Regions from separate parts of the Vibrio sp. 10N.261.46.E11 genome, predicted to be linked through region 1. Evidence: predicted binding sites of a transcription regulator. Region 1 holds the regulator's gene; the other holds the start of a gene.
The links. The regulator MetJ, encoded in region 1, represses methionine synthesis genes. The targets are predictions, from matches to a motif close to TTAGACNTNTANANGTCTAA.
Positions count from the first base shown of each region.

Region 2: a site for MetJ is predicted at 2,228-2,247, ahead of metA (homoserine O-succinyltransferase). Genes of this name have one in related genera too.

Region 1 is NZ_JBFRQW010000031.1:61,180-72,506, reverse strand. Features, by position in the region: gene hslV (ATP-dependent protease subunit HslV) at 1-48, opposite strand, end outside; gene AB4407_RS10490 (SPOR domain-containing protein) at 277-816, opposite strand; gene cytR (DNA-binding transcriptional regulator CytR) at 939-1,943, opposite strand; gene priA (primosomal protein N') at 2,184-4,385, opposite strand; gene rpmE (50S ribosomal protein L31) at 4,716-4,934, shown strand; gene AB4407_RS10470 (malic enzyme-like NAD(P)-binding protein) at 5,266-6,573, shown strand; gene metJ (met regulon transcriptional regulator MetJ) at 6,765-7,085, opposite strand; gene AB4407_RS10460 (O-succinylhomoserine (thiol)-lyase) at 7,294-8,475, shown strand; gene AB4407_RS10455 (bifunctional aspartate kinase/homoserine dehydrogenase II) at 8,478-10,889, shown strand; gene metF (methylenetetrahydrofolate reductase) at 11,230-11,327, shown strand, end outside.
Region 2 is NZ_JBFRQW010000036.1:25,862-37,188, reverse strand. Features, by position in the region: gene AB4407_RS12035 (M20/M25/M40 family metallo-hydrolase) at 1-939, shown strand, start outside; gene AB4407_RS12030 (DUF3859 domain-containing protein) at 1,131-1,553, opposite strand; gene AB4407_RS12025 (ATP-binding protein) at 1,628-1,996, opposite strand; gene metA (homoserine O-succinyltransferase) at 2,271-3,212, shown strand; gene pilW (type IV pilus biogenesis/stability protein PilW) at 3,381-4,130, shown strand; gene rlmF (23S rRNA (adenine(1618)-N(6))-methyltransferase RlmF) at 4,219-5,472, opposite strand; gene AB4407_RS12005 (YgjP-like metallopeptidase domain-containing protein) at 5,477-5,974, opposite strand; gene AB4407_RS12000 (glutaredoxin family protein) at 6,128-6,364, shown strand; gene AB4407_RS11995 (LysR family transcriptional regulator) at 6,451-7,323, opposite strand; gene AB4407_RS11990 (MFS transporter) at 7,434-8,633, shown strand; gene AB4407_RS11985 (DUF1415 domain-containing protein) at 8,719-9,285, shown strand; gene AB4407_RS11980 (diguanylate cyclase domain-containing protein) at 9,302-10,372, opposite strand; gene AB4407_RS11975 (nucleoside triphosphate pyrophosphohydrolase family protein) at 10,569-11,144, shown strand; gene AB4407_RS11970 (GNAT family N-acetyltransferase) at 11,281-11,327, opposite strand, start outside.

The sequences.
Region 1 (11,327 bases):
CGCGATGACGACTTTATTATTACGACGTACAGATACAATGGTAGTCACGAGTAGGGCCTCTTAATATTTCTTATCTTTGGGTATAAAAAGTATATGAGGATGGTGCTCGGATAATTCAAGGAAGGTCTAGTGATGTCGCGCAACTTATCGGCGGAAGTTGTAAGGAAATTTGGCTAAAGGGTGTGGATAAAAGAAAACCTCCACAATGGGAGGCTTTCGGTGCTTGGTTTTCGGCTTTTGCTAAGATTAAGACTGCGACTGCAGCTAAATCTATAACTACTCGGTGTCTTTCCAAATAGCACAAGGTTCGATTTTCGCTCGTTGCAGCTTATGGCGATCTCGCTCTGCATCACGCTTCAATTTGTATGGTCCTAGAACCACACGATACCAGCTACTTCCATCCTTTTTACGGATTGAGCTTGAGATACCTTGGAAGGCAATATCCAACTTACGTGCTTCAGCTTGGCTTGAGGTTTTGTACGCGCCACATTGCATGATGTAAGGGATCTTCGAGATCTGTTGCTCTTTGGCTTTCACTTCAATCTCGCGGCTTGGCAGAGTTTCAACATAGTCCCACTTTTCCTCTGGAGGCGGTGGAATGACTTTTGCTGGTTTCGGCTTAGGCTTTGGTTTAGTTACCACTGGAGTCGGTGCTGGCGGCTCAGGATCATTACTCAATAGGTAAAGGCCGTAACCAAAACCACCGGCGAGGAGGATCGCCAAAAGACCACTACGCCATGGTTTACGGCGAGGGGCTTGTTTCTTGGTCGGTTTTTTCGTGCCACGACCGCGCTTTACATAATCTCTATTAGCCACAAGACAATTCAATAGTTGCTGATTCTGCTCTCATGGTAATCCAGATTGAGCGAGGATAACAGTGCAGAAATGGAAGCGGCACATCAAAATGTGCCGCAGAATTATAAGGATATTTCTTCAGATTAGATTCGAGGCGGCGCTGTACTACCTCGAACGACTAATTTGGCTTCAAGCAGACGCGAGCCCGCTTGTACATCGTTGCCTTTAAGTACGTCGAGCATCATCAACATTGCTTGGCGTCCAATCTCATAACGAGGCTGAGAAATAGTGGTTAGCGGTGGATCGCAGTATTGAGCGAATTGGATGTCATCAAAGCCGACAATCGATAGATCTTGAGGAACGCGTAAGCCTAATTTTTTCGCTTCTTGAATCGCGCCGATGGCCATCGCATCGTTATGACAGAAGATCGCTGTAGGTTGTTCAGGAAGAGCGAGTAATTGACGAACTGCTTGAGCGCCCGCTTCAAAGGTAAAGTCACCGACAGTGCTGTAGGCAGGATTCATTGATACCCCTGCACGACGTAGCGCTTGTTGGTAGCCTTGTTGGCGGAACTTACAAAGCGTTGCCGATATGGGCCCTGAGATTTGAGCGATACGTTTATGACCTAACTGAGCTAGGTAGTTCACCGCTTCAAATGCCGAGGTCAGGTTATCGATGTGTACGGTAGGCAGTTCAAGCTCTGGGGCAAACTCACACGCCATCACCATCGGCGGTAAATTTTTTTGTTCAGGCTTACTGACATCAAACGGGTGGTCGGTGCCAAGTAGTAGCATGCCGTCAGCTTGTTTGGTGAATACTAAGTTAACAAATGAAGACTCACGCTTCTTCTGTTGGCCGCTATCACCCAGTAAAACGAGGTAGTCATTTTCTACTGCGGCATCTTCGATACCACGAATGATCTCTGCGAAATACGGGTCACAGATATCAGGAACAATAGTGATGATGGTTTTTGATTCGTTGCGACGTAAGTTTCTAGCTAATGTATTGGGTGAGTATCCAGCTTCAAGTACTGCTGTCTCAACTCGCTTACGAGTAGAAACCGAGACTTTTTCAGGGTTCATCAATGCACGTGATACCGTAGCTGTTGAAACGCCTGCTAGCTGGGCAACATCCTTCATTGTCGCCATAAATTAAACCCTCTTTTTAATTCCTTTGCTGCCTAAGTATCTAAGGCATGAATAATAAATATAATCGAATAGATATTGTGAAAGTGTTGCTAACACTTTTTTTATTGCAATATTTTATTCGTTTCACCCATGTAAAGTTACGGCTAGATTAACAAAAATCACATGACTAGTGTGAAGTTGCTCACGAGAAATATGAAATATTTGTGAACAAACTTATCATTAGTTTTAACCCAAGTGGGTTTAGCTCAGATCTTGCGGCTCAATATCGAGTGACCAACGGACTTTTTTCGCAGCGGGTAACATATTGATTGCTGGCTTGGCGCTCATTAATAGCTTTTGCATCAACGAGCGAGTCTGTGTTTGTAAAATAAGCTGCCAGCGCGATTTACCTGCTCGTTTGGCTAGTGGTGCAGGGGTTGGTCCTAGCACCATGCAATATTGGTCAAATAACGGATGCGATTCCAATGTGTGGCGCACTTGACGCAAAAACTCTTCCACTAAGCGAGTGTCATTAGCTTCTGCTCTAAACAGAGTCATGAAGGTATAAGGTGGCAACATCGCTTGTTTACGCTCTGCCAGCGCCGTCTGAGCAAAGTGGTTGTAGTCTTTATGCAGCAAAGCTTGCAGCAACCCATGTTCTGGGTGGTGAGTCTGTAAGATCACCTCACCGGGTTTGCTTGCTCGTCCTGCGCGTCCCGCTACTTGGATGAATAGCTGGGCAAGACGTTCAGACGCTCGGAAGTCACTGCTATATAAAGAGCCATCGACATCCAATAACGCCACAAGTGTCACATCTGGGAAGTGGTGCCCTTTAGCAAGCATCTGTGTACCAATCAGAATTTGGTATTCACCTTTACGAATCGATTCTAACGCGCTTTCTAAACTGCCTTTGCGGCGAGTGCTGTCTCGGTCAATACGGATGGTTTTGTATTCAGGGAATAGCTGACCAAGTTGGGTTTCAAGTTGCTCTGTACCCACACCCACTGTTACTAAATTCGCTGAACCACAACCTTGGCAATTGTGCACGATATGCTGCTGCGAGCCACAGTGGTGGCAGCGCATCTCATTGCTGTATTGATGATAGGTGTAGTAGGCATCACAACGCTTACATTCCGCTGTCCAACCACAATCGTGACACATTAATGCGGGAGAAAACCCACGACGGTTGAGGAACAACATCACTTGGTTGCCTACTTTGAGGTGTCTTTGCATTTCAGCAATCAACGACGCAGACAAGCCACTTTCTAGATATTCACCCTTAACGTCCAACACTTTATTGGTGGTCGGCAGCGCGACACCTGCACGAGAGGTCAGGGTGAGGTAACTGTATTTACCGATCTGAGCGTTGTGCAGCGTTTCAAAGGCCGGAGTCGCCGAGCCTAACACAACCGGAATCTGCGCTTTATGAGCACGCATGATGGCAACATCACGAGCGTGGTAGCGTAGACTATCTTGCTGCTTATAAGAGGCGTCGTGCTCTTCATCGACAATGATAATGCCCAGATCCGCGAACGGTGTGAACAGAGCTGAACGAGTACCGATCACAATGCCCGCTATTTTATCACGCGCCGATAACCAAGCATTCAGTCGCTCAGAATCGTTTAAACCAGAATGGATAACCTCAACTGGAACATTAAAGCGTCGCTTAAAGCGGTTAATCGTTTGAGGGGTTAGACCGATCTCGGGCACTAACACTAACGCTTGTTTACCTTGGTCGAGAATCGGCTTGATCATATTTAGGTAGACTTCGGTCTTACCTGAGCCAGTTACACCCTCTAGCAAGAAGCAACCAAAGTCGGTTTGACTATTTACTGTCGCTATTGCTATAGCCTGTTCTTCATTGAGTTTTGGCTTATCTTGATCGTTTTCGAGCTCAACTGGCCACGGCTGGCGCTTCGGCTTTTTCTCTACTGATTCAACCCAGCCTTTCTCTTCCAACGTCTTAAGTACCGCGCTGCCCACTTCTTCATCAATGAATTCTTGATGGGGAACTGGGCCGTGCTCAAGCATGTGCATTACTTTGGCTTGTTTGACGGCACGGCCAAAGCCCTGCATCAGTTGATCTCTACCTGACGAGGTCAGTTGCCATTCAACAAGCGTCGCGAAATCGGCCGCTTTGCCCTTTCGTAAGGCGCTTGGTAGTGCGTTGGCCAAGGTTTCACCTAGTGGATACTGATAGAACTGGCTGCACCATACCAAGAGTGAGTAGACCGATTCCGGCCAAACGGGTTGGTTGTCTAGTAAGGTTTTAATGGGCTTGAGTTTGTCTAACTCGAATTCAGATTCGTTAACCAGAGCCGTAACAATGCCTGTTAAGGTTTGTCGTCCAAAAGGCACAGAGACTCGACCGCCAATAATCGGAAATAGGTGGCTAGGAATCTTGTAATCGAACTGCTTGTCGAGTGGAACAGGCAGTGCTACACGGGCAATCATTGGACGCATAAAGGGACGGCTTTATCTGAGTTGACGAGAGCGAACAGTCTAATGGATAAGGGCGTTAAATTCGAGGAGCAGTTTAGATGACAGAGCTTACTTGAGGCTTGAATGCTACTGGAGCCAGAAAATAACGCTTAATAGAAGGTTTAAGGACAGTGTTGGTGAAAAATGTATCAAATCAGTTGATCCTACCTCACAGATTCATTACTATACTGCGCCTTAAAGGTATGGCTTTATCGCGGTTTAGTGATACAGCGGTGTCTTTATTTATTTTTTAACTACGTGTGGTGTCCGGCTTAGAATCGGATGGCGACACGGCCTAATTGAGGTTTTCCCATGAAAGTTGGTATCCACCCAGAATACAAAGCAGTTTCTGCAACTTGTTCTTGCGGTAACACGTTTGAGTTCAACTCAACGCTAGCAAAAGAATCTATCCACCTAGACGTATGTGACAAATGTCACCCATTCTACACAGGTAAGCAACGTATCGTAGATACAGGCGGCCGTGTTGATCGCTTCAACAAGCGTTTCGGTGCTCTTTCTAGCAAGAAGTAATTCTCGCTATTTAGACATAAAAAGGACACTTCGGTGTCCTTTTTTGTTGCCTGAAATTTGAAAAAATACTGAATCGTATTTCATTATTAGCTCATTTAAAGTGGTAGGTTACTGGCGTAAATTTTATTTCATCGCTTACCCCAACACTCCTTCCTCGAAATTCGCTCTAAAGTTGAGCAGGCGACAGTAATTTCAACTGCCCACTGGTCTTATTAGTAGTGAAATCTCGTTTTTTAATGATACAGATGCTTCAACCACCTAGGAACTTTGAAGTACATCCATTAACATGAACAAGATCCCCCAAATAATAATATCCTAGGAACCTACACCTATGTCTGAAGACAGCCGCCAAGATCAATCCCCTCAAGCGTTATCATCTGAAAAATCGTTATCGCCTCAAGAACAATTCCGTCAGCAAGCTCTTGATTATCATGAGTTCCCAATTCCAGGCAAAATTGCCGTAGAACTGACGAAGCCTGCAAACTCTGCAGAAGACCTAGCACTGGCATACAGCCCTGGCGTAGCTGAGCCTGTTCGCGAGATCGCACAGAATGTCGATAACGTTTATAAGTACACAGGTAAAGGCAACATGGTTGCAGTTATCTCTAACGGTACTGCAATTCTTGGCTTAGGTAATCTTGGTCCTATTGCTTCTAAACCGGTCATGGAAGGTAAAGCGCTACTGTTTAAGCGTTTTGCTGGTTTAGATTCTATCGATATTGAAGTAAAACACCGCACAATCGATGAGTTCGTTGATACGGTTGCGAATATCGCAGATACATTTGGTGGTATTAACCTAGAAGACATCAAAGCACCAGACTGTTTTGAAATCGAGCGTCGCCTGATTGAGCGTTGTGATGTACCTGTTTTCCATGATGATCAACACGGAACTGCGATTGTAACGGCAGCGGGTATGCTTAACGCGATCGAGCTTCAAGGAAAGAAACTGGAAGAGTGTAAGATCGTTTGTTTAGGTGCTGGCGCAGCAGCGGTTGCTTGTATGGAGCTACTGATTAAGTGTGGCGCTCAGCGTGAGAAGATCTACATGCTTGACCGTAAAGGTGTGATCCACACTCGTCGTGATGACTTGAATGAATACAAAGAGCTGTTCGCAAATAACACCGACAAGCGCACGCTTGAAGATGTTATCGAAGGCGCTGACCTGTTCTTGGGTGTATCGGGTCCTAATCTGCTACCAGCTAAGGCACTTACGCTGATGGCTGATAAGCCTGTTGTGTTTGCATGTTCAAACCCAGATCCAGAGATCAAGCCTGAGCTTGCACATGAAGTTCGTTCTGACCTAATCATGGGTACTGGCCGTAGTGATTACCCTAACCAAGTAAACAACGTACTTTGTTTCCCATTCATTTTCCGTGGTGCACTAGACGTGCGTGCGAGCGAAATCAATGACGAAATGAAGCTAGCGGCGGTTAAAGCGATTCGTGAACTAGCAAAAGAAGCAGTTCCAGCTGAAGTACTAGCAGCTGCGGGTGAGACTGCACTGGAGTTCGGTAAGGGTTACATCATTCCTAAGCCAATGGACCCGCGTCTGCTTCCTCGCGTTGCAAAAGCAGTTGCTGAAGCGGCTGTTGAGTCTGGCGTTGCTCGAATTGAGATGCCTGCTAACTATATGGCTTAATGCCTTAATAGCTTAATAGCTTAATAGCTGTTGCTCTATTGAGCGAAAAAGAATAATAAAAAACCGACTCCTATGAGTCGGTTTTTTTATGTCTATCATTCACAGCGCAGCTACAGATAACGTAGTGGGTGATGTGACAAATAGGGTTCAGCTATAGCGAATCAATAATGAAGGCGGTGACTGAGTTGTTTTTATTCTTCGTCAAACGCTTCGAACTCGATACCCATCTCTGTCATCAGTTTTTTGACTTCAGTCGGTATGTCATCTGGACGGTCTTTACGAAGATCTTCATCCGTTGGTAGTGGTTGGCCTGTGTACGCATGTAGAAAGGCTTCGCACAGTAGCTCACTGTTTGTTGCATGGCGTAGGTTGTTAATCTGGCGGCGAGTACGCTCGTCAGTAAGCACCTTTAGCACTTTTAAAGGGATAGAAACTGTAATTTTCTTTACTTGTTCGCTTTTCTTTCCATGCTCAGCATATGGGCTTATGTATTCACCATTCCAGTCGGCCATTGCGTACCTTCATCACTTTAGTTGTTAGAATAAATTAATAGTGGTGATTTTAGCGGGATTTACCGCCATAAGCAAAGACATATGGACGTCTAGAAGTGTTGACGTCTCACGTTTATGAAAGTAAAGTGAACAACATATATCTAACACAGCCGCAAAATACCGACAAGCAGCTGTGATTCTCAGACGCAAAACTTGTAAGGAAGCACCTATGAGCAGCCGGAAGCCAGCAACCATCGCAGTACGTACTGGTATCGAGTCAGACACGCAACACCATGCCGTTGTCCCTCCTATTTATCTTTCGACTAACTATGGGTTTCCCGCTTTTGGTGAAGTGCCAAAGTATGATTATACCCGCTCTGGTAACCCAAACCGCGGTCTATTAGAAACGGCACTGTTTGAGCTTGAGTCTGGTAAAGGCGCGGTTGTCACTAACTGTGGTACGTCGGCACTTAACTTATGGGTATCTGCTTTCTTAGGTGGCGATGATCTTATTATCGCTCCGCACGACTGCTACGGCGGCACTTACCGTCTGTTTAACACTCGCTCGCTAAAAGGTGACTTCAAAGTTCTGTTTGTTGATCAATCGGATCAAGCGGCGCTGGATGCGGCGATCGCGCTTAAGCCAAAGTTGATCTTAATTGAAACACCATCGAACCCATTAGTTCGTGTGGTTGATATTGCAGAAACTTGCCGTAAAGCGAAAGAAGTAGGTGCTCTGGTTGCTGTCGACAACACGTTTTTGACGCCTGTATTCCAAAAGCCTTTAGAGTTGGGTGCGGATTTTGTTATCCACTCAACCACTAAATACATTAACGGACACTCAGATGTCATTGGTGGTGTTGTAGTTACTAAGACAGAAGAGCACGCTGAAGAGCTAGCATGGTGGGGCAACTGTATTGGTGCAACCGGCACACCGTTTGATAGCTACATGACGCTACGTGGTATTCGTACGCTAGGTGCGCGTATGCGAGTTCACGAAGAAAGCTCACGTGAAATTCTGGCGTCTCTGCAGCAGGAAGATCTCGTTGGCACTATTTATCACCCAAGCCTCCCTGAACATCCAGGTCATGATATTGCGAAGAAACAGCAGTCTGGCTTTGGTTCAATGCTGAGCTTTGAGTTTGCGGGTTCATTCGAAGCGCTTAAGTACTTTGTCGATAAATTAGAGCTGTTCTCTTTGGCTGAATCACTGGGTGGTGTGGAAAGCTTGATTTGTCACCCTGCGTCGATGACTCACCGTGCGATGGGCGAAGAAGCACTGGCAGAGGCGGGTGTTTCTCAACAGTTACTGCGTCTTTCTGTTGGCCTTGAAGATGCTGATGACTTGATTGACGACCTCAAGCAAGCGTTTGAAAAGACACAAGGCTTTATCGCTGAAGGGGAGGGTTAATAATGGCAACCTTTCGCCAGCTACATAAATTTGGTGGCAGCAGTTTAGCGAATCCTGAGTGTTACCAACGCGTGGTCAATATTCTTAGAGAATACTCGTCAGCTACTGACTTGGTCGTGGTATCGGCTGCGGGTAAAACAACTAACCGCTTGATTGAGTTTGTTGAAGCGCTCGACAAAGATGGTCGTATTGCGCATGAATGTCTACAAACCCTTCGTCAGTTCCAGCTTGAGCTGATTGAAGCGCTGCTTGAAGGTGAGTCTGCGGCTCAGCTAACGGCAACCATTCAACAAGAATTTACCGCTTTGGGGGAGCTAACGGCTCCTCTAAGCGAAGCGCAAAAAGCAAAAGTGCTTGGACACGGTGAGGTTTGGTCTTCACGTCTACTCGCTGCTTTGTTATGCCAGCATGACTTACAAGCAGTTGCTCAAGATGCACGTGCCTTTTTACGTGCAGAAGTGGGTGCTCAACCTGAAGTTGACCGCGCACGTTCTTATCCTCTGATCAAAGAAGCCTTAGCGCAGCATGCACATTGCCGCGTGGTGATTACGGGCTTTATGGCTCAGAACTGCGAGGGTGAAACTGTATTGCTTGGCCGTAATGGTTCAGATTACTCAGCAACCGTGATTGGTGCTTTGGCTGAAGTTGAACGCGTGACGATTTGGAGTGATGTGGCGGGCGTTTACAGCGCTGACCCGCGTCTGGTTTCGGATGCGTGTTTACTGCCTCTACTTCGCCTTGATGAAGCGAGTGAACTCGCTCGTCTGGCGGCTCCAGTGCTCCATAGCCGAACGCTACAGCCTGTGGCTCAAAGTGCTATGGATCTCAGCTTGCGCTGCAGCTACCAGCCGGAGGCGGGCTCTACACAGATAGAGCGAGTACTGGCATCTGGTCGTGGAGCAAAAATTATTACCTCTCTGGATGAAGTTCTTATCGTGCAGCTGACCTTTGGTCACGGCCATGATTTCGACCGTCTCGAGAGCGAAGTGCTTGAAGGGCTTAAGCGCGCTCAACTTGAGCCTCTTGCTTATGAGCTTGAACCGGATCAGCACTGTTTGCGCCTTGCTTATACAGAAGAGATCGCTGGTGGCGCTTTAGAATATCTACAAGACCACGCGATTGAAGCGGAAATTAAGCTTAAAGAAGGCTTCTCTCTGATTGCGGCGGTGGGTGCTGGTGTGACTAAGAACCCGAACCATTGCTACGGTTTCTACCAACAGCTTAAGAGCTCGCCGGTTGAGTTCATCTCAGAAGCGAACTCAGGCTTAAGCTTAGTGGCAGTCATTCGTAAGAGTGAAACATCAAGCCTAGTGAAAGGCATTCACTCTCAACTGTTCCAAGCGCAGAAGCGTGTTGCGATTGCTTTGTGTGGTAAGGGCAACATTGGTTCAAGCTGGTTAAGCCTGTTTGCTGAGCAAAAAGCGGAACTTGAAAAGCGTCGTGGAATGAACTTTGAATTAGTTGCCGTTGTTGATAGCCAAACCTATTGGTTCGATGACCAAGGCATTGATGCGACTTCGGTAGGTAAGCGCTTTGACGACGAAGCGATTGCCAACAATGGTAACGACTGGTTAGAGCGTTTGGGTTCTATTCAGGGTTACGATGAAGCGGTAGTACTCGATGTCACCGCAAGCCCTGTGCTTGCAGCAAAGTACCTGCAAATTGCACAACAAGGTATCCACCTTATCTCAGCTAACAAGGTGGCAGGCTCTGCATCAAGCGAGTACTACCATCAAGTGCAAGATGCTTTCGCAAAGATCAGCCGTCATTGGTTGTACAACGCGACCGTTGGTGCAGGTTTGCCGATTAACCACACGGTACGTGACCTGCGTGAAAGTGGCGATGACATCATTGCATTGTCTGGTATCTTTTCGGGCACATTATCTTGGTTGTTCCAACAGTTTGATGGCACCGTGCCATTCAGCGAGTTGGTTGATTTAGCGTGGCAACAAGGCCTGACGGAACCAGACCCTCGTGCTGACCTCGATGGTTCAGACGTAATGCGTAAGCTGGTGATTCTGGCGCGTGAATCGGGCTTAGATATCGAGCCTGAAAACGTCAAAGTAGAGTCACTGGTACCTGCAGAGTTGCAAGACCTATCAGTGGATGACTTCTTCGATAAGGCTTCTGTGCTGAGTGAAGAGTTGGCTGAGCGTTTAGAAAAAGCACATTCTCAGCAGAAGGTTCTGCGTTACGTAGCGCGTTTAGAGAAGAATGGTAAAGCTACCGTAGGCGTTGAAGCGCTATCTAAAGAACACGCTCTGGCGAACTTACTGCCTTGCGACAACATCTTTGCGATTGAGAGCAAATGGTACAAAGATAATCCATTGGTTATTCGTGGCCCAGGTGCTGGTCGTGAAGTGACAGCTGGTGCAATTCAGTCTGATTTAAACAGAATGTCTAGCCTGTTTTAATACTTAGAGTGGTTGGTTTAATACTTAGAGCGATTGGTTTAATAGTCAGATCAATTGCTTTAATACTCAGAATAATTGTTTAAATGCGTAAATAGCATACTATCCACTAAGATAAATAAGGCTGAAAGCACGATGTGTTTTTCAGCCTTTTTTCTACATTATTTTTTCTTTGCGACCCACCTATCGGCTTGAGCTTTTCTCACTATCTGGTTGAAAAAAATTCATAATGGATCTGTTGACATTAAATCGTATTCAATTCATTCTGGAGACATATAGACGTCTAAACGTCGCTAGGGATTTGAGATTATTGAGTGGTTGCTTTTGCCACAGGGAGAGTAAGATGGGATACACACACGCTAGTCATATCGACGCTTTAAATCAGAATATCGCTGAGCTTTCTGACAACATCAATGTGTCATTTGAATTTTTCCCACCAAG
Region 2 (11,327 bases), on a different contig from region 1:
TTCAACATCTACGCTCGTCTAGATGGCACTCTTCCAGGTAGCACAGTGTTCAGCTGCCACATGGACACAGTAACCCCTGGTATCGGCATTGAGCCAATCATCGAAGACGGTATCATCCGTTCAAAAGGCAACACTATTCTAGGTGGCGACGACAAGTCTGGTATCGCAGCTATCATGGAAGCAGTTCGTTGCATCAAAGCTGAAGGCCAAGAGCACAAAACTATCGAGATTGCATTTACAGTATTCGAAGAAGGCGGTCTGTTCGGTTCTTTAAACTTCGATATGTCTTACATTCAGTCTGAGAACGCTATCGTACTTGATACAGGCGGTCCAATTGGCACTATCGTCAATGCGGCTCCGGGTCAGCAGAAAATTGTTGCTAACATCAAAGGTCGCCCTGCTCACGCGGGTTTAGCGCCAGAAGAAGGCATCAGTGCCATTCAAGTTGCGGCAGATGCGATCACTAAGATGAATCTACTTCGTATTGATGAAGAAACGACCGCAAACGTTGGTATTGTTGAAGGCGGTCAAGCAACTAACATCGTAATGCCAGAGCTTAAAGTCGTGGCTGAAGCACGTTCTCTAAACGGTGAAAAACTAACAGCTCAAGTTGAGCACATGATCTCGACATTCCAAGAGAGTGCAAAACAGTTCGGCGCTGAAGTAGAAATCGAATCGACTCGTGCTTACGACGCATTCGTTATCGCAGACGATCATCCGCATATTCTTTCTATCAAATCCGCGTTTGAAAAGCTTGGTGTAACGGCGAATACCAAACGCACAGGTGGCGGTAGTGATGCGAACAACTTCAACGCTAAAGGTCTAACAACGGTTAACCTTTCTACAGGTATGGCGAAAGTTCACACCACTGAAGAATACATTGCAGTGAAAGACATGGTCGCAATCACTGAGTTTGTTGTGGCTTACGTGACTCAATAGTCTTACTGGTTAACTAGCCGGTCTGATTTGTTAACTGCCTTTCTTATTTGTTAACTAGACAATCTTACTCGTTGACGAAATAGAAAATGCCATCTAGTTAACGTCAAAAAGCCGAGTTCACATGTAACGTGTGATTCGGCTTTTTTGTTGTCTGCGTTTAGCCTAAAGCTAGCGTCTACCAGAAGTTTCGTCTAAAAACCCCTGCGCTTCCAAAACTGCCCTTCGTCTTTCGCAACAAGGTCGAATGTCTTATCAGCAATGATGTTTCCTTTTAGCTCGACGGTCATGCGCCACTTACCTAACTTGTTCGAGACAGGAGCCCAGATGGTGTCGCCTAAGTAAAAATCCCAGTCATTGTTGCCGACATGCTCTTCACCATCGAACGGCTCGAGTACTTCACCCGTGTCGGTGGTGATGTTCGGGTGATAGATGCAGTAACGGATTTTTTCACCTTTGGCTTTTTTGATATTCAAGATATAGCCAAATTCCACGTCGATTTCAGCATCAACGGTAGTGGTGAACTCTTGGATTTTTGGAAGATCTTTAGATTTGGAATCCCACGTTGTATAGATGCCGTAAGATGTCATGTCGACCACAACAGAGCGCTTTGCCATTTCAATCGTTACCTTGGAGTTGTTCTATTAAATTAATTCTATTTGCCACTCTGCCAAGCTGGATAAGCACGAGGCTATTCTTGCCAATCTTTTGCCATGCGCTTAATCACCGACGGTTCGATGTCGTGAATAGTGCCATATTGCTCTCGGCACACTTCTATAACTAAATCCGCTTTATATTTGAGTGCGAGTTGGCGGTAGGCTTTCATTTCCCACTGCTTAATAAAAGTATTCGACACTACAACGTCTAACCCCTGCTTCAAGCCGTCTTCTGCAGTGTTCTGACACCACTCATGCGCTTGCTGCAACTGCCTTGGGTCAAAATTATAGTCGTCTTGCTCATTCACGTAATACATATCCGCTTCGACATGCAATGCATCGTAGGTTTTTGCTTTTGTTGACTTGCCCGAACCGGGCAGCCCTCGAATGAGTATTAACTTCATCTGTCACTTTACAGGCTAATTTTAAAACATGATTTTATCTTAAATAGTGACGAATTTCTCTGATAACTGCCGTTGCTCAACATCCGAAAACCGAGTCCTTATACTCGACTCAGATAATCACTGAATACAATGAGACTCCCTCGACGTCGGTGGATGACTTCTGATAGCAAACACAAATAATTTACAACTATCCAGTTTGTATATCGACAAGTGTATCAAACTACTATAAATTTAGATGTATAGACGTCTACATATCCAGCTTAGGGAGAAAGCTTTGCCTATTCGCATTCCAGACCAATTACCAGCATCTGATGTTCTTCGTGAAGAAAACATCTTTATTATGCCGTTATCAAGAGCATCGACACAGGAAATTCGTCCACTTCGAGTCTTGATCCTCAACCTAATGCCGAAGAAGATTGAAACTGAAACTCAATTCTTACGCCTACTGTCCAACAGCCCATTGCAGGTCGATGTAGAGCTGCTGCGTATTGATGACCGTCCAAGCAAGAATACACCAACAGAACACCTTGATAACTTCTATCGCCAATTTGAAATGGTCAAAGGGAGAAACTTTGATGGATTGATCATCACTGGTGCGCCACTTGGCTTGGTTCAATTTGAAGATGTTATCTACTGGGATCATCTAAAAACAATCATGGAATGGGCGAACAAACATGTGACCTCAACCTTGTATGTGTGTTGGGCAGCTCAAGCTGGCTTAAAGCTCTTGTATGATTTACCAAAGCGTACTCGTAAAGATAAGCTTTCTGGGGTTTACAACCACGAGATTCATAACCCGTTCCACCCAATTTTACGAGGCTTCGACGATACCTTCTTGGCACCACACTCTCGCTATGCTGATTTCTCTCAGGAATACTTAGCCGAGCATACCGACCTTGATGTTCTTGCGACTTCTGATGTGGCGGGCGTATACCTTGCGGCAACGAAAGATAAACGAAACGTGTTTGTAACCGGTCACCCTGAATACGACTCGCATACACTTCACAATGAATACATCCGTGATTTAGGTGAAGGCATGGAGCCAGTGATACCAATCAACTACTACCCGAACAACAATCCAGACAACAAGCCTGTAGCAAGTTGGCGTAGTCATGGACACTTATTGTTTTCAAACTGGTTAAACTACTGCGTTTACCAACAAACGCCTTACGATCTGGATCACTTCAGCGAAGACAACTTCACCAAAGACGACTAAGCTCTTTCTTCCGATTCACAAACACATAAAGCGTGTTTCATAGGTTGTTGATAAAACACCAAATGGGACACGGTTTTTTTATGATGTTTGGGTCGCATTCCATAATCTACCTAACACTTAAGTGTGTTCGGTTTTATATCATAGGTTTGTGTTCAAAAGGAGCTGCACATGCCTAACCAGTCGTTATTACCAAAATCCAACCTGTTATCTCATCTCACGCTACTCGCCTCTGTTTCTCTGGTAGGTTGTGTTTCTGTCACCGAAGGGCCACCCAAAATGGCAAGTGATCCCATTGCGATGTCTCAATCACGCATCGAGTTAGGTTTGGGCTACATGGGGCAAGGTAATATGGTCAAGGCACGTGAAAATCTAGAGCTCGCTATCAAACACGCTCCTAGCTATTACCGCGCCCAACTTTCGATGGCACATTATTACGAGCAAGTTGGCGAAGTAGATGAAGCAAGAACCACTTACCGCAAAGCACTCAGTCTAGATTCAAGAAACGGCAATGTATTGAATAACTACGGTACGTTCTTGTGTAAACAAGGCGAATACGAGCAAGCTGATAAATATTTCAATCGCGCTATTGACCAACCCTACTACTACCTTGTCTCTGCAAGCTATGAGAATGCGGCCTTTTGCGCGTTTAAAGCCGGTAATACTGACCAAGCAAAGTACTACTTCACACGTGCTATAGACCACGACCCAAATCGAGCAAAGTCCATATTACAGCTATCAAAGATTGAAGTAAGTGAAGCAGATTATAATGACGCGAGGCTTCGTCTGTTCAAGTTCCACCAGCGCTATGGCTATCAAATTCCGTCGCTTCAAATCTTGGTAGAACTGGAAAACAAAGCCGGAAACAGTGCACTTGAGAAGAAGTACCAAGCAAAATTAGACGAGTTGCTTTCTACTTAGCCTCACTAGACCATAAAAAACGGGCTTGTTGAATGAACAACAAGCCCGTTTTCTTAGTTAAGCTATTAGGTACTTTCGTATTGGAGAGCTATTTAAGTGCAATCCACTCTTGTCTCTGCTCATCATCCATAAAGGTCCATGCAACAAAGCGACTCACCTTTTGCCCTTGGGACATCTCTACCACTTTCACTTGTTTCGCTCTCAGCTTACCCAGCTCTGAACGAACCATATCGACGTTATCTTTCTTAGAAATCAATGTCGTAAACCACAAAACTTGAGTAGCAAAAAGCTGGCTCTCTCTCGCCATTTTCATAATGAAAGCCGCTTCACCACCCGGACACCATAGTTCCGCTTTTTGACCACCAAAGTTTAAGGTTGGCTTGTCTTGCTTAGCTTGCGATTTTTTAGATTCTGGCTTGAATGACTTACCCGCTTTCTTAGCTCGGTTGGCCGCTAGATTATCAAGTTTACGTTGCGACCCTTTTTCCGCTTCTTCTAAAGAACCGTGGAATGGAGGGTTACAAATAGTGACATCGTAACGTTCATTATCCTTAATCACGCCTTTAAAGATGGCTTCAGAGTCTGCTTGCAAGCGCGCTCGGATCTTACCTTTCAGGTTCGCGTTACTTTTTGCAATGAAGTTTGCAGTTTTGATGGATACAGGGTCAACATCTGTACCCGTGCAACGCCATTTGTATTCTGTCGTAGCAATGATTGGGTAGATACAGTTTGCGCCAACACCAATATCCAACGCCTTTACAGAAGGGTGATTATAAGGTTCGCCTTGACCATCGCTGTTAAGGATATCTGCCACTCTGTGAATGTAGTCTGCACGGCCAGGAATTGGCGGGCACAAGTAACCAGCAGGAATATCCCAATGTTTAACGCCATAGTGATGCGCCAGTAAAGCCTTGTTAAGTAGCTTAACCGCCAATGGATCAGAGAAGTTGATCGTATCTTCACCAACAGGATTCTTAATCAGGTGCTCTTTCAACTCAGGTAACGCAGCAACTAATAGTGCGAAGTCGTAGCGACCTGTGTGTTGATTTCTAGGGTGCAATCCGCCCACTGGTTTAGCATTATGCTTGTTACGTTGTGAACCGCCCGTTCGTTTCGAGCCAGAAGGCTTTTGCGAACCGTTCGATCTTTTTGGTGCGCTCTTATTCGAAGTGCCTTTCTTAAACGGTGCTTTACCCGCTCCGCCTTTATTATTGTTTGGTTTACCAGAAACTCGCTTGGATTTATTCTGTCCAGCCGCTTTTGAATCCGCACTGTTACGGTTTTTATCAGAGGCGCTGTTTTTCGACAGGCTTAGCGTCGTTCTATTTTGTGATTGGCTCATTGGGCTACTTCTTTAAATCTAAATACATCATGAATAAACGGGCATCCAATTCAAGTTGGTGATATTCCGGTTCCATGTGACAGCATAGTTGGTAAAAGGCTTTGTCGTGCTCTTTCTCTTTGATGTGCGCCAGTTCATGCACGACCAGCATTCGAAGCAACGGCTCTGGTGCATTTCTAAAGACACTGGCGATACGAATCTCATTCTTCGATTTGATCTTGCCACCGTGATTCTTGGCAACGTAAGAATGAAGGCCTAATGCGTTATTGATTAGGTGTATCTTCCCGTCGTAAATCACTTTGCTGATCGGTGGTGTTTTCTTCATGTAGCGATTTTTAATCTCAATCGCATAATCAAACAGGGTCTTCTCGCTTTTAATTTCATGATTATTTGGATAGCGAGCTTCAAACCACGACACTAATTTACCCGACTCTACAAGTTGAGTTACAGGGTCGATAATGTGCTTAGGATAGCCTTGAATATAGCGTAAAGAAGGATGCATGCTGAAAGACCGTACAAGTTACACCACGACAATATGTTGTGGTCTTTAAAATTGAGCCGCATAGTGTAACTGATCACACTTTTCTAATCACCTAGGATTCGTTACACTTTAGCGAGATTCACCAAGAGCTAGACTCAAAAAGAGATTGTAAAAATGAAACGTGTTGTATTGTACGTCGCAGACAAATGCCCGCACTGTAAAGATGCACAGCGCTATTTGGATTCAAAGAAAATTGTTTACCGCCTAACGAATGCAAAGATGCAGCGTGGCCGTAAAGAGTTGCAAGCGATGGGGGCTCGCTCTATCCCCGTACTGAAAATCGGCGACCAAGTGATGGTCGGCTGGAATCAGAAGAACTTCGATAAGATGTATAACTCTAAGAACACTTAACGTGCAGACTTATATTTCTACAAACAAAGCCCGAATGTCCAACCAAGGATCTGCGGGCTTTGTTTTATCTACTTCATCTTGCTTAATCACACATACTGCTTTACAAAATCAATAAAGGTTCTGTCTGCCTTCGACAAATATCCTTCCTTTCTCCAAGCCAAAGAGAGATTAAGTTTTACAGGGTCTTTAAATGGCACCCCCACGACGTCTTCTTCGTATTCTGTGACCAAACTCAGCAGCGCAGTAATGGCAAATTCTCGCTTCACGATAGATAAAATCATCGGTAGCAAGTTCGTCTCGAATGCGATGGTCATATCGAGATTGTATTTCTTACAAGTCGCATCAATAAAGTCTCGGTGGAAGTAACCCGACTTGAACATGATCAGCTCTTGAGCGAAAAACTCTTCAAAGGTAATGGATGGTTGCGATGCTAATGGATGTTCTTTACCAACAACAGCTAGCATCTCAGAACTCAACAAGTGGTCGGTTTCGAGATCATCTGGCACATTTTCATGATTGATTACCCCAATATCGAGTTCACCGTTTAAAAGCATCTCGCGTATCGAAGCTGTACCCGCATCGATCAGAGTCAACTTGAGGTTTGGGTATTGGCTTTTAAATGCCATCACAACTTGCGGGAAAAAGTAGCTACCCATCATGCTTGGAGCGCCTAATCGCACTTCTCCTTTATCTAACCCCTTTAACTCGTTCATCGCAAGTTGTGCATCATCAAACTGTTGGGCTATGCGCTTCGCATGCTCAAACAACACCTTTCCTTCTTCGGTTAAGGTGACGGATTTATCTCCGCGACGAAATAGAATCAACTCAAGTGTCTGCTCTAGTTTTTTAATGGAGATACTCAATGCAGGCTGTGCGATATGCAGCGCTTTGGCCGCCTGCGTAAAGTTACCAAACTGAGCTACAGCTAGAAAATGTCGAAGGGGTTTTGACTCAAGCATGTCGATATATTAATTATATAGAGGTGATATTTTTAATATATTTCTTTAATCACCACTGTGCTGATAACTTGTTCACAAATAGCTTAATTACTCGCACAGGCGCTACGTAAATGTTTGATAAAGGCAGCTCTCAATACAAACGAATCACCCAATCATTGGCGATTGGTTCGTTTATCATTTTCTGTAACCTCTACCTTTTTCAACCTATCTTGCCCCACATGGCTGAGCACTTCCAAGTATCGGAAACTCAAATCAACTGGCTGTTTGCCGCGACAACACTCGGACTTTCTATCAGCTTGGTACCTTGGGCTATCGCTTCTGAAACCTTTGGCAGAAAACCCATCATTCTGTTGAGCTTATTTACTATCCCGCTAATAGGCCTAAGCATGGTGTTCACGACTACCTTGCTGCAACTGGTTATTGCCCGCGCATTCATGGGCATCGCTGTCGCGGCGTTCGCTGGTGTAGCGGTTGCTTATATGGTCGAAGAGTTAACACCCAAAGCCTTTGCTGTCGCGATTGGTGGCTACATTGCGGCCAACTCTTTAGGTGGTATCTTCGGACGTGTATTAGGCGGCTTGATTACGGATTATTTTGACTGGCATGCAACCGTTCTATTTTTCGTTGTCGGCTCTTTGTTTGGCGCACTCTATATTGCGTATAGTCTGCCTGACCAACAAAACTTCAAACCTCAGAGAGGGTTGTTTTTTCATCATAACCGCTCGGTTGTGATGCACTTAAGAAACCGTACCTTGTGGCTCGCGATGTTGATTGGTGGCGCTAACTTCGCGCTATTCGTTAACCTATATTCTGTAATGGGCTTTAGGCTTGTATCTACGCCTCACTCAGTGCCCGTTGGTTTGGCTTCGCTGATATTCCTGTGTTACTTGGCCGGTACGGTAACCTCTAAGCTCTCCAACAAATGGACACTTCGCTTTGATCCGTTAAACGGTATATTGATCGGCGTGTGTATCAGCTTAATTGGTATGTTGGTTTCTGCCGTCGACAAAGTCCCGTTCATGTTAGCCGGGTTGTTATTGATCAGTGGCGGAGCCTTCTTCGCCCATACCCTAGCCTACTCTTGGGTGAGTCAAAAAGCGCCGAGCGCTAAAGCAACGGCAACCGCACTTTACTTAGTCCATTACTACATTGGCGGGAGCTTAGGTGGTTTCTTACTCTTATATTGCTGGCAGTTGTTCGGTTGGAATGGTGTTATCGCCGGTGGGTCTATCTTTTATGTCGCGATATTTGCATGGGTCTATCAGTTGAAACAGCTTCGAGTCTCAGCCTCTAAACTTGCACAAGCTTAAGTGGGATGGATTTTGTAACTCAATTATTGCTTTTGATTAACGTCCGTTCTGATATCCTACGCAAAATTTCATTTCGGAACCTGTTATGTCGAACACTCAAAGCTCAGATCTTCAAACCATTCACGACCAAGTAAAACAGTGGTTAGACGATGTCGTTATTGGCCTAAACCTGTGTCCATTCGCAGCTAAGCCACAACGTAATAAACAGATTAAGATCTTTGTGAGTGAAGCGACAACGGAAGAAGCGTTACTAGAAGACATCATGACGCATTTCGTAGAGTTAGATAACACACCAGTCGCGGAATTAGAGACGACTTTGGTGGTTGTACCTAACATGCTGCAAGATTTTTTCGACTACAACATGTTCATTGATTGGATTGAAGCGCTGATCAAGCAAGAAGATTGGGAAGGTGTTTACCAAGTTGCAACCTTCCACCCAGGCTATTGCTTTGGTGGTGCAGATCCAGAAGACGATGAAAACCTAACCAACCGCTCTCCGTATCCGGTTTATCATTTAATTCGTGAAGCGAGTATGGAAAAGGTGCTGAAGCACTACCCTAACCCTGAAGCGATTCCTGATACCAACATCGCAAGAGTTGAGTCGTTAACACCTGAAGAACGCCGTAAATTATTCCCTTACCTGTTCAGTTAATCGCTAACATTCTGGCTCATATTCCTGAGCGCTCTTGATGATATGGACGAGATATAAACTGATCTCGTCCATTTTGTTTAGCAATGTACAGGCATTCATCGGCAACTTTAATTAGCGAGTCTAACGCCGACATTCTTTCCCCTTTGCTATCTCCAGTACTCAACTCAAAATGACACGCACCTATTGATATGGTAACTGGCTTTCTATCCAGCGTGATTTTCTTCACCTCTTGCAGAAGAGTCATGAACTTATCTTCAACACTGCTTGGGGTTTCGTTTGGATACCAAAGAATGAACTCTTCACCACCAAAGCGAGCTACAAACTCTCCATCTTGAATACTATTACGAAGAATGTTTGCCACTTTCTTTAACACAACATCACCCATTTGGTGACCATAAGTATCATTAACCTGTTTAAAGAAATCGATGTCGACAACAGCCAAAGAGCCCTTTCCTAAAGATCCTTTTAACTGCTCTACTTCTGTATTCAACGTTTTGAATAAGCAACGTCGATTCGGCAAGTGTGTAAGAGGATCGTACAAAGCTTGATATTCAAGTTTTTCATTTAACTCTGTCAGTTTACGTTCTTGCTGTCTTCTCACGAGTTCCACTTCAATCCATGACGCCATTAACCGCATAACGTCGATATCGAACTCTTTAAACTCTCGATGATAGGGAGCTGGGCTTGAAAAGTTTAAGGTGCCATAAAGCTCATCATTAACGAAAATTGGGATACCAATGTAAGACTCTAGCCCAAAAGATTGGTAGGCAGGATGTGTCGCATACTTGTCATGTTTACCGCAATGTTCAATACAAATAGGGCCAACAGATTTGCACGTAATCTCACAATAGGTTGAACTATAGTCGAAGATATCGCCACTATTGAGCTCAACCCCTTCCGGTGTGACAGAGTGTTCAACTAAGTAAGTATTACCATCAATTTTCGACAAAATACCAATGTCTAAATTAAAACGTTCAAGCCCCATGATAAGCAGCTGAGCGATCTGAATATCGAACCCTTTTCGGTAATCATTGGTGATTTGATACAAACGACGTATAACAACTTCACTTTCATTAGCTTGGTGCATAACTGTGATCCTACGACGGAGAACTGATTGGCAATATTACGTAATGGCTTACTGTAATTTATATAATAATCAATTAGTTTTATGCAAGATACCTCATTAAACCAATGAATAAAAGTCGACTTCTTCGACTTTGCGTTAGCACCCTATTCCCAGCTTTGATAAAATGCAGCATTAACGAAAAAAAATGGATAGGAAAATGAACCTTTCTCAACTAAGCCAAGAAATCTACGATCACCTTTATCGCGATATTGAAGAGTTCCGTAGTACTTTTGATCTGCCTGTTGCAGCTCCTGACACAATGGACGAAAAAGGCGATACGCTACATACCTCGCTAGCGATAGAAGAACTAACAGAACTTGCAGAAGCTGACTCTAAAATCGAACAAGCGGACGCTATTGTAGACAGCGTTTATGTTTTGATGGGACGTCTGGTTCACCTTGGCCAAGCTAAGGTTGAAGACAACCTAGCAATTAGCTACCTGATCGACCTGCTATTGAATGTTTCTAAAAACCGCTCAATTGACTTTCTGCCTTGCTGGGACGAAGTTCACTCAAGCAACATGAGCAAAGTGTGCCGTAACGAAACAGAATACGCAGAAACGGAAGCATTCTATGCTGAGCAAAACATCAAGCTGATGGCTGTTCAAAAAGGCGAATACATCATTGCTAAGTGTGCGGAAGATTTCGTATCTGAAGGTAAGACAGTTCGCCAAGGTAAAGTACTAAAATCAGTACACTACCGCCCTGCGAACCTTGAGCCTCTTACAGCTTAAGTAAAATTAAAACTGAAGCGCTTCAAAGCATCAGTTGACTGAAATAGAAAACGCCACGTTATTGTAACGTGGCGTTTTATTATCTATTGGATAACTCTAGCTGTGTTATTGGTAGCCGTGTGTTAGAAACCGAGCGCTATACGAGTCGCGCCATGTGATAAGCCGCCACATATTCGCCATTTC